Regions from separate parts of the Pseudoalteromonas luteoviolacea genome, predicted to be linked through region 2. Evidence: predicted binding sites of a transcription regulator. Region 2 holds the regulator's gene; the other holds the start of a gene.
What was found. Region 2 encodes MetJ, which represses methionine synthesis genes. Its sites were predicted from a motif close to TAGACGTCTAGACGTCTA; they were not measured.
Positions count from the first base shown of each region.

Region 1 (8,868 bases), 990 kb from region 2:
TGAATCGCCCAGACATACTGCACTGATTAGAGCATGGCAAATTACGCAATTGGTGATTTACAAGGGTGCTACACGCCATTTAAACAGCTTTTGGCACAGGTAGATTTTAATCCAAGTAGAGATCACTTATATCTCGTAGGAGATCTGGTCGCAAGAGGACCAGACTCCCTAGCTTGCTTAGAATATGTGTACTCGCTACAAAGCTCAGTAACAGTCACACTCGGCAATCATGACTTACATTTGTTATCTACAGTACTGAACAATAAACCAGCTAACCCTAAAGACAAACTAGAGTCATTACTTTCAAACCCAGCGCTACCCGATTACATCGCTTTTTTGCAGTCACAGCCTCTGTGTATTTACCTGCCGGAGTCCGACAGTTTTATTTCTCATGCAGGTATACATCCTCACTGGGATATTGAACAAGCACTCGAGTTATCAAAATGGGCACAGTCTTGTTATCAAGGCTCAACGGCTGCAAATTACCTATTAAAGATGTATGGTAAGCACCCCGCTATCGATTTAACATCATCCAATCCTCAACTTAAATTCAATACCATTGTAAATGTATTTACCAGAATGCGATTTTTGACAAAGCACTGGGAATTGGATTTTGACAACAAGGGGGAAGTTGATAATGATGAATTACTGCAGCCTTGGTTTGCTCACCCACGATTTAAAATGAGCCGAACACGTTTCATATTTGGGCACTGGGCAGCGCTGCAAGGACAAACAAGTCTCAATCATGTAGTTGCTTTAGATACAGGTTGTGTATGGGGTGGTCCAATGACCTTGCTTAATTTGTCCACAAACGAACAAATTACCAGCAATTAGTCAAAACCTATCCGTTTTTACTGAATTTTATATTCACATCTGCTATAAAATACTTAACTAATGCGCAATAAATCCGATAAGTAGTTGTACTGCTTTAACTTGATGGTATGTTTGTATGAATTTAACCGTTAGCCAACGTATTTGGGGTGGCTTTATAATAATTACCCTGCTTTTATTATCTATCGGTGTGAACTCACTGCTCAGGATCGCAAATATCGATAGTTCCACTCAACTGGTCAATAATTTGTCTCTTCCAGCGTTAGATAGAAGCGCAGCGTTACAAATTGAGTTTACTCAAATGAGTAAAATTGCTCAAGCTAGCTTTTACACTCAATCGAGCAATGATTTAGGCAGTTTAAAATCCGCTTTTAGCACCCGACAAAAAGCATTTGAACAGAGCTATTCAGAGCTTAACCAAACGGTCCAAAATGACCCCACTCTATCGGCAAGTAGTCGAGATGTCGCTGATAGCTTTGGTACTTTTTCCAAATCCGTTACATCGCTATTCGCAGATAAGTCGCTGGAGCTTAGCTTAAATAAGCAGCTTGTTGCACAATTAGAAGAGGCTGAAATAGCCGCAGAAGACGCCGCAACCGTGGTGTTGGATATCTTGGACTTAGATGGTTTTGAATCATTGAATGTTCGCGCCTACCAAGCTGCGAATAAGCTAGAGAATTCCTTTAGCTCTTTAGCCACAAGTAGTGCTGATATTTTAACGATTGATGATTCAAGCACATTAGATATTGTCAAAAAAGAGCAAAGCTACGTGTTCGAAGATGTCGACCGTAACCTAGAATTAATGCGCAGCACTGTCGCTCAACTAGATGAAGATTTACTCAGTGATTTAGATTCATATTACAGCGCGCTTAAAGAGCAACTGCAAGGCAGCGACAGTATCGCAAATAATCGCCAGCGCTTGATCACCGCACGGATTAATACCCAAAATGAGCTAAACAGCGCAGAGAAAGCGACCGAAAAAGCACTCGCACAATTAGGTGAACTCGTAGCGCAATCAAAGCAATTAGCATTTGAAATTCAAAGTGAAGTGACTGAGGATGTATCATCCGCAAATATCGCAACATGGACTGGTATGATATTAGCCACCTTGCTGGCTATTGGAATTGCTTACTTTACGGTAAGTCGTATCACTAAGCCGCTTTCAGAAGTCAACCGTGTACTTGATATTGTTGCAAGAGGCGATATGACGCACACACTCGATGCTTCAGCTAAAGATGAGTTTGGTGAATTAGCGCAGAGCTGTAATACCCTAATCACAAGCTTAAAAGAGTTGATCACAGGTATTGTCTCACGCTCTACTCAATTAGCAGCAGCTTCAGAGCAAACCTCTGCCATTACATCAGAATCTAGCCAGGCGATAAAAAGTCAGCAGTCGCAAGTTGAGCAAGCTGCAACTGCAACCACGGAAATGAGCAGCACGGCGCACGGTGTAAGCAACAGTGCCCATCAGGCACTTGACGAAATTAAAAATGCAGACCAAGAAGCTGAGCGTGTTAAAGGTATTTCTCACGACAATAAAAGAACGATTGAGCAATTGGCACATGAAGTAGAGGAAGTCTCTACCGTTATCAACAAACTTCATCATGACAGCTCAGCAATAGGCGGGATTTTAGATGTGATCCGCGGCATCGCAGAACAAACTAACCTACTGGCTCTAAATGCCGCGATTGAAGCAGCCCGTGCCGGTGAGCAAGGGCGTGGATTTGCGGTAGTTGCTGATGAAGTGCGTTCCTTAGCAAGTAAAACCCAAGAATCAACCCAAGAGATTCAGTCAATGATTGAATCCTTGCAAGCGGGTGCAGAAGAAGCGGTAACAGCTATGTCTAAAGGTCAACAACAAGCTGAGTCGTGTGTGGCACAAAGTGATATCGCCAACGAAGCGCTAAACTCTATCACCGACGCAGTATCAAGAGCACACGATGTAAGTGAGGAAATCGCTACAGCCGCAAATGAACAACAACAAGTATCACAAGAGATCAGTGAGCGCTTAGAGTCAATTGTTACAATTGCTGAGCAAACAGCAGAAGGTGCAAATCAAACGACTATTTCGAGTTCGGAAGTGGCTAAATTGGCTGAAGAATTACGACAATCCGTCTCACAGTTCAGAGTTTAATTAGCCCAAAGTGAAAAAAACTAAAATTATTTTTATTAAATATAGCTAAATTCAGTAAAGTTTTAATAATTTAATTGAATTAGTTGCAACAAATTAAACTTAAATGTAATAAAAACAAAAAAACCGCCTTCAATGAGGCGGTTTTTTTACTTCCTCAGTATTAAAATAGCGCTTTAGTTTTCGCAACTATATTTTCAACTGTGAAGCCAAAGTGTTTGAATAGTTCACCTGCAGGTGCAGATTCACCAAAGGTACTCATACCTACGATAGCACCATTTAAACCAACATATTTAAACCAGAAATCTTCAATGCCTGCTTCAATAGCAACACGACGAGTCACTGAAGAAGGTAATACCGATTCTTTGTAGTCTGCAGACTGCGCATCAAATACATCTGTAGATGGCATTGAAACGACACGAACTTTCTTACCTTCTTGACGTAATTGGAAGGCCGCCTCTACAGCTAACTGAACTTCTGAGCCTGTTGCGATCAGAATAACCTCTGGATTAGAATCACAACTTAAAATGTAGCCACCGCGTTTAATTGCTGCGACTTGCTCATCCGTACGAGGTTGTTGTTCAAGGCCTTGGCGAGTAAATACTAATGATGTTGGACCATCTTTACGCTCTACTGCTTGCTGCCAAGAAACTGCAGATTCAACCTGATCACATGGACGCCAGCTGACAAGATTAGGTGTCATACGCATATTGGCAAGCTGTTCTACAGGCTGGTGCGTTGGGCCATCTTCACCCAAACCAATAGAGTCATGAGTATAAACAAAAATACTCGGTTGCTTCATAAGTGCAGCCATACGTACAGCATTGCGTGCATACTCCATGAACATTAGGAAAGTCGCACCGTATGGGATAAAGCCCTTGTGTAAAGTAATACCGTTCATGATCGCAGACATGCCAAATTCACGTACACCGTAAAAAATGTAATTGCCTGACGCATCATCTGCTGTTAACCCTTTTGAACCCTCCCAAAGGGTTAAGTTTGAACCTGCAAGGTCCGCTGAACCACCCATAAACTCAGGTAAAATTGGACCAAATGCATTTAGTGCATTTTGTGATGCTTTACGCGTTGCTGGATTTGCTGGGTTAGCCTGCAATTGTGCAATGTATGATTCTGTTTGCTCAGTCCAGTTCGCAGGCAGTTCACCTTTAGTACGACGCTCAAATTCGGCCGCAAGTTCAGGGTAATGCATCTGGTATTCAGTGAACTTAACTAACCACTCGCTTTGGATCTGCTGCCCATGTGCCGCACCATCCCATTTAGCATATATATCTTCAGGGATTTCAAATGCATCATGTTTCCAACCAAGGAACTCACGTGCAGCTTTAATTTCATCATCACCTAGCGGGGCACCGTGACAATCATGGCTACCTGATTTATTCGGAGAACCATAACCAATCACTGTTTTACAACAAATAAGCGTTGGCTTGCCTGTTTCTGCACGCGCAGCGTCGATAGCCGCAGCAATTGCTTCACTGTCATGGCCATCAACAGCAGGGATTACGTGCCAACCATACGCTTCAAAGCGTTTTGGCGTATCGTCACTAAACCAACCTTCCACTTCACCATCAATTGAGATGCCATTGTCATCCCAAAACGCGATCAATTTACCTAGACCTAGTGTGCCTGCTAGAGAGCACGCCTCATGAGAAATACCTTCCATCAAACAGCCATCACCCAGAAATGCATAGGTGTAGTGATTAACAATATCGTATTCGTCACGGTTAAACTGAGCTGCTAATGCTTTTTCAGCGATAGCCATACCGACAGCATTAGTAATGCCTTGGCCTAGAGGACCCGTTGTTGTTTCAATACCTGGTGCATACCCATACTCAGGATGGCCTGGCGTTTTAGAGTGCATCTGACGAAAGTTTTTCAGATCATCAATAGATAACTCATAGCCACTCAAATGTAATAAAGAATAAATTAACATTGAGCCGTGGCCATTTGATAATACAAATCTGTCTCTATCTACCCACTCTGGGTTGTTTGGGTTGTGCTTTAAATAATCGCGCCAAAGTACCTCTGCGATGTCTGCCATGCCCATGGGTGCCCCTGGGTGGCCTGATTTAGCCTTTTGTACAGCGTCCATGGATAGAACGCGAATTGCGTTTGCAAGTTCTTTGCGAGATGGCATGGATTCTCCTACCTTTAAGTGTTTGCACGGGTGTTTTTAAAGGCCCATTCTTACCTAATAAAATTACCACTGCAATTAAAATCACAATAAAAGTTATAAATTCACATTGTTTTTAATGCATAAAATGCAAGTATTTAAAAATAGACGTCTAGGCGTAAAAAAACTATGCATACTTTTATGTTTTGGTTAGAATAACTCCCTAAATTATTCAAGCGCTGTTTTACGCATGTTCGCGAAGCGCACTATTTGTGAGTATATAATAATGGCGAAACACTTATTTACTTCAGAGTCAGTTTCTGAAGGCCATCCGGATAAAATTGCGGATCAAATTTCAGATGCAGTATTAGATGCAATTCTTGAGCAAGACCCTAAAGCACGTGTTGCGTGTGAGACCTATGTAAAAACAGGTATGGTCATGGTTGGTGGTGAAGTAACCACAAGTGCTTGGGTAGATATCGAAGAACTAACACGTAAAACAGTACGTGAAATTGGTTACACGCATTCAGATATGGGCTTTGATGCTGACTCTTGTGCAATCTTAAATACAATTGGTAAGCAATCACCTGATATTAACCAAGGTGTAGATCGCTCTCGTCCAGAAGATCAAGGTGCTGGTGACCAAGGTTTAATGTTTGGTTATGCATGTAACGAAACTGACGTTTTAATGCCTGCTCCAATTACCTATTCTCACCGTCTAGTACAGCGTCAAGCTCAAGTACGTAAAGACGGCACACTACCTTGGCTACGTCCAGATGCAAAATCTCAGGTGACTTTTGCTTATGAAAATGGCCAACCTGTTGGTATCGATGCGGTAGTGCTTTCTACTCAACACTGTGACTCAGTATCTCAGGATGATTTAGTAGAAGCTGTCATGGAAACCATCATTAAGCCAACACTACCAAAAGAACTAATCACTGAAGCCACTAAGTTTTTCATTAACCCAACTGGCCGTTTTGTAATTGGTGGCCCAATGGGTGACTGTGGTCTTACAGGTCGTAAAATCATCGTTGATACATACGGTGGTATGGCGAGACACGGTGGTGGTGCTTTCTCTGGTAAAGATCCATCTAAAGTTGACCGTTCAGCAGCTTATGCAGGTCGTTACGTGGCTAAGAACATCGTTGCCGCTGGTCTTGCAGACAAGTGTGAAATCCAAGTTTCTTACGCAATCGGTGTTGCAGAGCCAACGTCTATCAGCATTGATACATTTGGTACAGGCAAAGTTGAAGAGGCACGTTTGATCGAGCTTGTTCGTGAGCACTTCGACCTACGCCCATATGGCTTACTTACAATGCTTGACCTTGAGCGCCCAATTTACCAGCCAACTGCGGCATATGGTCACTTCGGTCGTGAAGAATTCCCATGGGAAAAAACAGACAAAGCTGAAGCACTTAAAGCAGCAGCTGGCGTATAATTGCCAAACTTATAAAAAGGCGCAATATGCGCCTTTTTTAACCTATCAAAAACTCTTCAACGTCCTCTTTTACATCGTTATAGTCATCATCGCTCAGATCTAAAGCGAGCATCACATCGTCTTTAAAAGCATGCCAATCAGCACAGCTTCTAAAATGCTTAATCTCAAAACAAAAATTCTCTGCAAGCTTCAGAGTGGCCATTATCTGCTTTTCTACACCAGAATCATTATCTTGAAAAAACACCGGATCATGATGTCGTAAAATAATTTGGCACACCCTTTTTGGCAAATGCCAAGAGCTCGCCAAATAGTACCCGACAACAGTATGGTTTGTCGGGTACTGTTGCGCTTCATATTCTATTAATGGGTGCTCTGGACGCTGCGCGGCACGCATCAGTACATCATGATAATCTTTAAAACGCATCGCCATTGCAGGGACCCCAGCATCATGAAAAAGACCTAGCAATTGCAAATCTTCAACTGGGATCGCTGAGTTTACTTTTTTCCCAATGAGCATAGCGACTTGCGAAATATCAGAGGCACTGTCCCAAAAACGCTGCAAAGAAATACAGCAGTCGTCTTGCTCAAAAGCACTTTTTAACAAATGCCCTGTAACAACCTGAGTAATACAGTTCATACCCAAAAACATTACAGCCTGCTTAATGTCTGTAACAGTTCTAGACATGCCATATGCAGGAGAGTTGATAACTTTCAATACTGCAGCAGATGTGGCTACATCTTCTGTAATAATCGCAGCCACACGATTTAATTCAGGTTCATCTCTATTTAGTTCATCTTGTAGACTTTGTAAGATTTCGGGCTTGGCAGGTAAGCTAAACCCTGACCTTAAATCTGCTAAAACTTTGTCATCAATTTCTATCATAGGTCACCTATATGGCGGCTTTGATTTTAGTGTAGTAGATGAACTTTGACCTGTCGCGACTATTTAGTAATGTCTAATAGTTACCTATTTAGATAAGATTGAATAGCATTATATTAGTAATTAGGGGCGCAAGATTCTCGGTGGGAAGCAAATACTAAGAGGCAACAGCGCTCGAAAGTATATTTTTTACCGGCTGAATTTTAGTTTATATATATAGACCTAGGACGCTAAAAAGTGCCCTAGATTCAGTATTATGAAGCCCAGTTCTTACCAATAAGGCTCACAATTAATTGATGCGTCTCGACTCTGATCCATTGCACTGATCAAAAAATCCGACTTTTGCTGTAACCAAACCAAAATTTCAGACAGTGGTTGAGCTTCTTGCCCTTCACAGAGCTGCTGTAAATAATGCAATGTTTCCAGTTCATAAATACCAGCGAGAATGTCCATCCAAGGCGCTCTAAAGCTCAGCCTTAGCTCTTCATCAAATAGCCCACCTAAACAGCTACCACTCAGTAACATCTCTTCAATACTTGAACGTGTTTGAACATACTGCTCGAGAGACATGGCGCTTTTCTCAGGAAAAATAGATTTAAGCTTTTTCCACTCTAAATCGAACGTTTTTTTGGCCATCGAACGGACACTGCTCTGCGCCGATTTTATTGCATTTTGATCCCACTGCTGTCGCCAACTTTTTTCCATTAACCAACGAGTCAATGACAATAATAGCTTGTTATATCGCGGACAGTGGAACAGATCTTCTAAATCCGTTTTGGTCGGCTGAACACTTTTCAGGTCATTAATCACTTGAGACAGCTCTGGTGCACCATGAATGCGTTTGTAGTAAGCATGTCTTTTAGATGTGTACGTCTTTAAATAGATGGCACTCTCTACCCAATCAAGCTCCCCTAACAACCACTTTAGTTCTTTGCGTAGGCTATCCGTAGTTTCTCTTGCAACAAACTCTTCGAATAACCAAAAAGCATGCTTAATTAAACGGACTCCATCTATGATACGTTTTAAAGTTTTTAAGCTTGGCTCATTGACATAACATTGCTCATGTTTTTGAACCAGTGCAATTGCGTAGTTAATGGTTTTTATAAACGCTTGCTCTTGATTCATATCGCTAGATAACGGTACAAACCCGATTTCTTTGTTCGCTTGTAACGGCTTATCATCCGCTAAACGGTACCCTCTGGCAGCTTTAGAGTAATACCCTAGCCTTAGTCCGACCTGTGCGACCAGTTGCTCTGCCAATAAAAATAAATCAACGCGCTCTCCTTCTACCAGCTCTATCTCTAGTTCAGAAATCGCTTCAGACTTACCGCTGGCCGATACTTCGCCTTTATCCAATACCACTTCAATTAAACTGCCCGATTCGGTTTCTATCAGCCAGGTTCTTCTGATGAAATTTGTGCTAAATATCGGAAATAAGTTTTCGGCAATTGACTCTA
Region 1 covers NZ_CP015411.1:1,298,635-1,307,502, reverse strand. Annotated here, with positions in the region: gene apaG (Co2+/Mg2+ efflux protein ApaG) at 1-26, shown strand, start outside; gene S4054249_RS05720 (symmetrical bis(5'-nucleosyl)-tetraphosphatase) at 34-834, shown strand; gene S4054249_RS05715 (methyl-accepting chemotaxis protein) at 950-2,965, shown strand; gene tkt (transketolase) at 3,126-5,117, opposite strand; gene metK (methionine adenosyltransferase) at 5,380-6,531, shown strand; gene S4054249_RS05700 (HDOD domain-containing protein) at 6,569-7,414, opposite strand; gene S4054249_RS05695 (CYTH and CHAD domain-containing protein) at 7,682-8,868, opposite strand, start outside.
Region 1: metK (methionine adenosyltransferase) is a predicted target of MetJ. The motif match lies at 5,259-5,276, and genes of this name have one in related genera.

Region 2 (8,868 bases):
TGGCAGCCAGACGAAACCCCGTGGGATGCCCGGCAAATTACTGCTCGATTAAGCAAAGTCAAAGCCATTGCTCCTTTAAATGCAGCGGTGGTTACCGCCATTGATGAAAAATCCGCTGAGGTCATGCTTAAAACCGGTGAAGTAGTCAGTTTAGATTGGTCAGCCATAAATTGGGCAAGGGCCTACATCACGGAACGACGCCAAGGTAGTGCACCAAAAACAGCGGCTGATATATTAGAGCCAGGCATGCAAATCTGGGTACGGCAAACCAACCAAAAATGGATGTTAAGTCAATTACCCCAACCGGCTAGCGCTTTGGTGTCACTGGACCCAAAAAATGGCCAGATCAAAGCCTTAGTAGGTGGCTATAGCTTCAAACAAAGCCAGTACAATCGAGCAGTCCAAGCAAAACGCCAAGTTGGTTCAAACATCAAACCTTTTATTTATTCTGCTGCATTAGAGGAAAATTATACGCTCGCAACCATTATCAACGATGCGCCTATCAATCACTGGGATAAGAGCCTAGGCGTCGCGTGGCGACCAAAAAACAGCCCAGATGTATACAGTGGACCAATTCGTATTCGCAGAGCCCTTGCCCAATCAAAAAACGTAGTCTCCGTGCGGCTGATGCGTGGTGTCGGATTAAATAATACTGCAGATCACATTCTTAAATTTGGCTTTGATGATGCAGATGTCGTGCGCAGTGAATCTCTTGCATTGGGGAGTGCAGCCATGACACCGCTGGAAATGGCAAGAGGTATGAGTGCATTTGCCAATGGTGGTCATTTGATTGAACCCTATTTTATCGACCGACTTACCGATGCGTTTGGTAATGAACTGGGTACTGCTAGTCCACTCCGTGTTTGTAACGAAGATGAATTAGAGGCAGACCCATATACATGTGCACCAAGAATTATCTCTGAGAAAAATGCTTTCTTAGTGGCTGATGCACTGAAAAGTGCAATTTGGGGCGGCGGCAGTTGGCGACACAAAACAGGTTGGACAGGCACAGGTTGGCGTGCACAAACGCTAAAACGAAAAGATCTCGCAGGTAAAACGGGTACCACCAACAATGCTGTCGATACTTGGTTTACCGGCTTCAACCGTAACCTATTGACCACAGTATGGGTCGGCTTTGATGATGCCAGTAAACCTTTGGGCAGAGCAGCCTACAATAGCAACCTAGGTAAAAAGCAAATTGTCGGCGCAGAAGCCGGCGCCACTTCGGCACAACCTGCTTGGGTGAGCTTTATGCGCCATGCACTCAAAGAGGCTCCACTGGCACCAATAGAGCCACCACCGGGATTGGTTTCAATCAGAATTGATTTAAAAACAGGGCTATTAAGTGAAAAAAATGACTACACCAGTCGTTTTGAATACTTTGAACGCGGCACTGCACCAACCAAATATGTCTTAGACTCTGGTAGTAGTACTCCCTTTGAAGATGCCCTACCAGCCACAGAAGAACTCTTCTAAGAATCATAAAAAGGCCATGCTTTGCATGGCCTTTTTATGATTAATTCTCCTGACAAAAAAGAGTCATTACTTGAGCTTTTGAGTTAACCAGTACAAATCTGAATGTATGCCCGCAGCTGTCACTTCTTTACCCGCACCAGGGCCTTGGATAACCAATGGATTGCTTTCATACCATTGGCTGGTGATCACAAATATATTATCACCAGGCGTTAGATTTGCGATTGCACTACCAGCTTCTGCATAGGCAATACCGACTTTCGCACTGACTTTACCTTCGCTATCGACCTCTAATGCACCGGTATAGCGCAATGCTTTACCTTCAGATTGTGCTTGCTCATAACGAGATTGGTAAAACTCATCTAGCGCTTCACGCTTGGCCAAAAATGAATCCCAATCACCGTCGGCCAGATGCACTGGCATCAAGGGCTCTAGAGCAATGTCGTCAACATCAAGCTGTAAACCTAAGTCTCTGGCTAAAATAAGCAGTTTGCGCTGCATATCTCGTCCTGATAAATCCTCTCGAGGATCAGGCTCTGTGTAGCCCATAGACTGTGCTTCTAACACCAGTTCAGAAAATGCTTTACTGCCATCAAAGCTGCTACATAGCCACGAAAGCGTACCGGAGAATACACCCTCAATGCGCGTCACTGTATCGCCACTATTTTGCAAGTCAGCCAACGCAAAATTAATCGGTAAACCGGCGCCAACACTGGTGTTATAACGCCAGTGTAAATTGCGCTCTTGAAGCTGTTCGATGAGCTTTGCGTACCAAGTTTGTTCAGCGGTACCTGCATATTTGTTGGCACTGATCAAATGGCAATCATGGGCAACAAAACTCGGGTACATATTGCTAAAGGCATCGCTGGCAGTGATGTCTATCACGACCTTATTTTCATAATCAAGCTCACCAATGCGCTCAAGTAAATCTGCTGGCTGATAGTCTTGTGCTTCACTACGCCACTGTTGCTGCCAATTATCGATATTGATCCCGCTTGGGCAAAACAGCATCTCTTTAGAGCGAACCAAAGCAACCACTTTCAAATCAAATGTCGTTTGTAGTTTTTCGACTTGCCTTTGGCATTGTTCTACAAACACTTCTCCCACATTACCTAATCCAGCAATAATCACCGCAAGCTCACGGCCTTTATTCACTAATTTGTCATGTAAAATCGCTAAAACATCGCTATCGATAGATTGATCAGTTAAGAACAACGCATAGCTGCCATCGCTATGGGTAAAACGCACGACAACATCTTGTAGCTCTAAAATCGCTGCAGCTTGTTGAGAGAGTTGTTGTATTTCATAGCTCGGTGCAACAATAGCCAGTCCTCTTAAATGAGATTCTACAATATTGCCTCGGCCTTGTAGATGTGTCGCAACGGTATGTGTGTCATTGCTTGGCACCAATAAATAATCCTCACCGCCTTTGTTAAAGTGGTGGATGCTATGTTGTATTAATTGACTCAAAGTACGTACTTCACCAGCGGCCAACCCCTCAACACGGATCAGGTCTAATTCATCAAATGTAGTAATAAACCGTTTGTCTTTGCTATATCCCTGCTTTACGATTTCTGTGCCAATCGCTTCAGGATCATAGCTGCTGCGCACTTGCAGCTTAATATTGGTGCCTTTAAGTGGTGACAGTGTTTTCGCATGTAAGACAGGATTACCAAGGCGAGCAAGTAAGTTAGCTTGAACGCGGCACACTTTTGGGTATTTAATAGCTGAGCTTACTTTACGAGGATCCGTACTAAACACACCATGGGTATCAGTCCAGATAGATACAGCATGCGCATCAATATAATTGGCCAATAAAGTTGCACTGTAATCACTACCATTACGGCCCAAAGTGATTGTATTCCCTTCGCAATCAGAAGCGATAAACCCTGTCACAACATAAATTTTGTCTGTTTTGATTTGCTCCAGACACGATTGTTTATTTTGAGCGTGCAACAATTGACCCTGATGCTGAGTAAATAACTTTCTAGCATCAACATCAATAGCACTGACATTAAACGTCGAGAGTAAATTAGCTAATAGCCTTGCAGACCAAAGCTCTCCATGAGCAAGTAAAGACGCTTCATGAAGCGTCTTGTTAGCCGCTGACTTTGCAATATTTTGCAATTCACTTTTTAGACACTCAGATAAGGTGCTAGCCTGTTGCGCATCAAATAATTCTGTCAGGAGAAGGTTTTGATGATTTTCCACTTGCAATAGAATGTCGTTAAATGCGTTATCATCTTTTTGTTGATAACTTTGCCATAGCTTCACCAGGGTATTTGTTGTCTTACCGGCAGCAGACACCACCACACAATCACCAACTTGGCATTGGCCCAAAATAATGTTCGCAACCGCTTGATAACGAGCCGCTGAGCTCAGGCTTGAGCCACCAAATTTATGTACTACTTTTGTCATGTTCTTACCATAAAACCGTGTGTGCTGGTGATAATTTAAAATCTTTGGCACTGTCTGAGCTGCCAGATCCAGGGCTATTTACTTTTCGAAAAGCCAACTCTAAATCAGCAAGCAAGTCTTCTACATCTTCGATACCCACCGAAATGCGGATCAACGTATCTCCTACGCCAGCTTCAAGGCGTGCTTTAGGCTCCATACCTGCATGAGTCATTGTTGCTGGGTGACAGATCAAGCTCTCGACCCCACCTAAAGATTCTGCGAGAGAAAACTGAGATAGAGAGGTTAAAAATGTCGCAGAATCTTTGAGAGTCCCTTTAATATCAAAACTCACCATGCCACCAAAACCATGTTGCTGCTTTTTCGCAAGCTCATGTTGAGGATGGGATGCAAGTCCTGGGTAATATACTTGTTCAACGTAAGGTGAGGCTTCTAAATACTGTGCAATCGCTAACGCATTTTGTTCATGTTGTTTTAAGCGTACTTTTAACGTTCTCAAGCCTCGTAGAGTTAAGTAACTATCAAAAGGGGAACCTGTGATGCCAATATTATTCGCCCACCAAGCAAGCTCATCTCCAAGCTCCTGAGTGCGCGCGATCACAGCTCCGCCAACAACATCTGAGTGACCGTTGATAAATTTAGTGGTTGAATGCACAACGATGTCTACCCCAAATGCAATTGGATTTTGTAATGCAGGAGATAAAAATGTATTGTCTGCCGCAACCAAAGCACCACAGCCATGCGCAGCTTGAACCACGGCTTCAATATCTGTTAAGCGTAAAATTGGATTACTAGGTGTTTCTATCCATACAATCTTAGGCGCAATCTCTGCGATCTGCTTAATACTCTCTGGCTGTGTTAAATCAAGCACTTTGACTTTCAGCAAGCCGCGCTTTTCCAAAGAGGTAAACAAGCGATAACTACCGCCATAGCAGTCATGTGGAATGACCAAGGTATCATCGTGATTTAATAACTGTGTAACTAGGTGAACCGCAGCCATGCCCGTTGCTGTAATTATGCCTTTTTCCCCACCCTCAAGCTGAGTGAGTGTATCGGCCAATATATCTCGGTTTGGGTTACCACTACGGCCATAATCATAATCTCGCTTCTTATCAAAATCAGCAAAAGAATAGGTCGTTGAAAGATAAAGAGGAGGCACAACTGCACCATGATGCTTATCTGCATCAATGCCATTTCTTACGGCAATCGTTGACTTTTTACTTTGGCTCATAGCTCACCTAGATACTTGGATGTTTAGACGTCTAAAAGGTTAGATGAACAATTGAAAGATGTCAAAACATTTATACTTCTATATGGCCAAATAACTAGTATTTGACTATCTTATTCAAACCGATAAAATTTCGCCACGAAAGCGATAAAGGATGCCAATAAGACTGAATCTTTGACCAAATATGGCAAAAGACCGAGTATTCTGCCAATTTCCTGTACAATCTGCGTCTATTTATAGGGTGCAAGGTACAAACCGTCTGCAGCACACTCAGCACGCAAAAATACAGTCTTATTTGCATTCAAGGTAAACACTGAGGCAAGTACACAATTATGGCTAAATGGAACGGTGAATATGTTCACCCTTATGCAGAACACGGTAAAAAATCAGAACAAGTGAAAAAAATCACGGTTTCAATTCCTCTGAACGTATTAAAAGTACTCACAGATGAAAGGACTCGTAGACAGGTCAATAACCTGCGCCATGCGACAAACAGCGAACTATTGTGTGAAGCTTTTTTACATGCCTTCACTGGACAACCGTTGCCCAACGATGAAGACTTGAGAAAAGATAACCCAGAAAAGATCCCGGCAGAAGTACGCGATATAATGGAAAAGATGGGATTAGATATCCCAGAAATAAACGAAGACTAACGCATCGTTCAAGCCAAAAAAAGCCTCACTATTGTGAGGCTTTTTAGTTTTAAAAGCTTACGCCATGTAATTCTCTGGCATATCAATTTGCGCAACGCCCGAGTCAATTGCTGCTTGTGCAACCGCTTTCGCGATGCGTGGCAATAGACGAGGGTCCATCGGTTTTGGAATAATATACTCAGAGCCAAACTCTAGACTTTCGACTTCAGCAGCAACCAGTACTTCTTGAGGCACAGGCTCTTTCGCAATGCTACGGATAGCTTCTACAGCGGCAATTTTCATTTCATCATTAATGGCTGTGGCGCGAACATCAAGTGCGCCACGGAAAATAAACGGGAAACACAGCACATTATTAACCTGATTAGGATAATCAGAACGACCCGTTGCCATGATTAAGTCATCACGAGCACCATGCGCGACTTCAGGACTGATCTCAGGATCTGGGTTCGAGCATGCGAACACCACAGGCTTATCAGCCATCAATTTAAGATCTTCAGGTGATAGTAAATCTGGACCAGATACACCAACAAACACATCAGCTTCTGCGATCACGTCTTGCAGCGTACGCTTGTCCGTATTGTTCGCAAATAATGTTTTGTATTCATTCAAATCATCACGACGCGTATGGATCACACCTTTACGATCTAGCATATAAATGTGCTCACGCTGAGCGCCGCACTTAATTAGCAGCTCCATACATGCAATCGCAGCAGCACCGGCACCCAAACAAACAATAATTGCTTCTTTGATGTCTTTACCTTGGATCTCCAACGCGTTCAACATACCAGCCGCTGTTACAATCGCTGTACCATGTTGGTCATCATGGAAAACAGGCACATCACAGCGCTCAATCAAGGCTTTTTCAATCTCAAAACACTCTGGTGCTTTAATATCTTCCAAGTTGATGCCACCAAACGTGTCTGCGATATTTGCAACCGTATTGATGAAGTCTTCAGTTGTATTGTGCTTTACTTCAATATCGATAGAGTCTAAACCCGCAAAGCGCTTAAATAAAAGGGCTTTACCTTCCATAACTGGTTTAGAAGCCAATGGGCCTAAGTTACCCAGACCTAAAATAGCAGTACCATTACTGATAACAGCTACCATATTACCTTTACCTGTATAACGATAGGCGTTGGTAGGATCTGCGGCAATTTCACGTACAGGTTCTGCAACACCTGGACTATATGCTAATGCAAGATCTTTAACTGATTCAGCTGGCTTTGTCAGCTCGATACTGATTTTACCTGGGACGGGGTGAGCGTGGTAATGTAATGCTTTTTCACGTAAATCTGACATGACGCGATTTTTTCCTACGAGAAGTTAAAAGTGAGAGTGAGATAAAAATTCGCTAACTGCTTTCAACAATACCTTTTTTGAAAATTAATTCAAGCACTATCAGGTCTATCCTGTTAGCCGATATTTTTTGTAATTTAGCGACTTTTAAGCCACTTTTCATCAATATTTACTGCTATAAATTAACGCTTATACAAATTACCTTTGGCCATTACAGGTTAATTTATATGCAAAAAGTCCATTTTTGATACACAACAATCATCTTTAAATAAATAAACCACTTTTACTGTAAGATAAAAGCATTTAGTGACATTTAAATGAATTTATAAAAACTTAATGACAAAGTTTTATAGCATAACTATTCAAAACAAAGATAAATTTAAACACTCAACTCATGCTAAACCATTCACAATGCGATGGGCCACACTCAATGGATTATTATCAATGCAGGCTGCATCGCTAACTATGCTATAAAACAAATATGGCAACTTTTTAATACAATACCAAATTGCAAATGATTTTTATTGGTGGGAGATTAGACTTGCGATATGAAATATGTGGTGAAAAACATCCTTACGGGCACAAAAAAAGCACCCATAGGTGCTTTCTATTATCAACTAAGTCGAAATTAACGCTTAGCAGATAATGCGCCAAAGCGCTTGTTGAAGCGATCAACACGACCACCAGTATCAAGAATCTTCTGCTTACCAGTGTAGAATGGGTGACACTCAGAACATACGTCTAGGTGAATGTCTTTACAAAGTGTTGAACGCGTCTCAAATTTGTTACCACAAGAACAAGTTGCTGAGATCGTCTCGTACTTAGGATGAATACCGTCTTTCATAGGAAACCTCTAGTTAAGGCCGTATCGCTCTCCAAACCCGAAGTTTGGCACCATACGTCGTTATACAAATAAATTGGACGCGTATTTTAGGTCTTTCATGCTCAAACTACAAGCAATAAATTAGTAATCCATTAGATTTTTATTATTCCTGTTTACTGCTGGCAATTTACACTCACAAGCACGGGGTGATGAGGTATACTCACCCCACTTCACATTTATACTTTACGCAATAGGCGGATCACTTGGAGCACACATGCCATTTGCAGCTGTCGCAATAAAAGTTCCTTTACACAAAACATTTGATTACACCTACCATGCATCTATGTCGCCTTGTGTGGGGGGCCGTGTTTGGGTCAAGTTTGCCAATCGACGCTGCGTAGCTGTTGTCACAGAGTTGAAGACTCACAGTGATGTACCTGAAGATAAAATAAAGCCAATCGATGACATCATCGATGAGAGCCCTATTTTAGATGGTGCGCACTTGAGCTTTTTACAATTTATCAGTCACTATTATTGTTACCCTTTCGGTGAAACTTTATTTACCGCACTACCTGGCGCACTTCGAGATGGTCAAGATGCTGATAAGACTCAAGTGCCTATGCTCACTTTAACAGATGAAGGGCGAGTCATCTCTCAACTGCGGGCTAAAAAGCAATTAGCCTTAATTGAGCAGTTACGCACCGCAGGCGATGCCACACATACGGAACTAAAAACCCTAGGTTTTACACAAGCACAAATAAAAGGCTTGCTAGAAAAGCAGTTGATCCGCGAAGAGTTACGCGCTGATACCTCATGGCAACATGAAGCGTTATCAGTGGGCAGCAAGCCAATTTTAAATGAAGAGCAAGCGACAGCATGCAGCGCCATTAATCATACTCAGGGGTTTCGCACTTTTTTAATTGAAGGCGTGACGGGTAGCGGCAAAACCGAAGTCTACTTGCAATGTCTGGAAAAAGTGC
Region 2 covers NZ_CP015411.1:311,714-320,581, reverse strand. Annotated here, with positions in the region: gene S4054249_RS01345 (penicillin-binding protein 1A) at 1-1,476, shown strand, start outside; gene metL (bifunctional aspartate kinase/homoserine dehydrogenase II) at 1,543-3,891, opposite strand; gene metB (cystathionine gamma-synthase) at 3,896-5,119, opposite strand; gene metJ (met regulon transcriptional regulator MetJ) at 5,449-5,769, shown strand; gene S4054249_RS01325 (malic enzyme-like NAD(P)-binding protein) at 5,827-7,068, opposite strand; gene rpmE (50S ribosomal protein L31) at 7,694-7,909, opposite strand; gene priA (primosomal protein N') at 8,163-8,868, shown strand, end outside.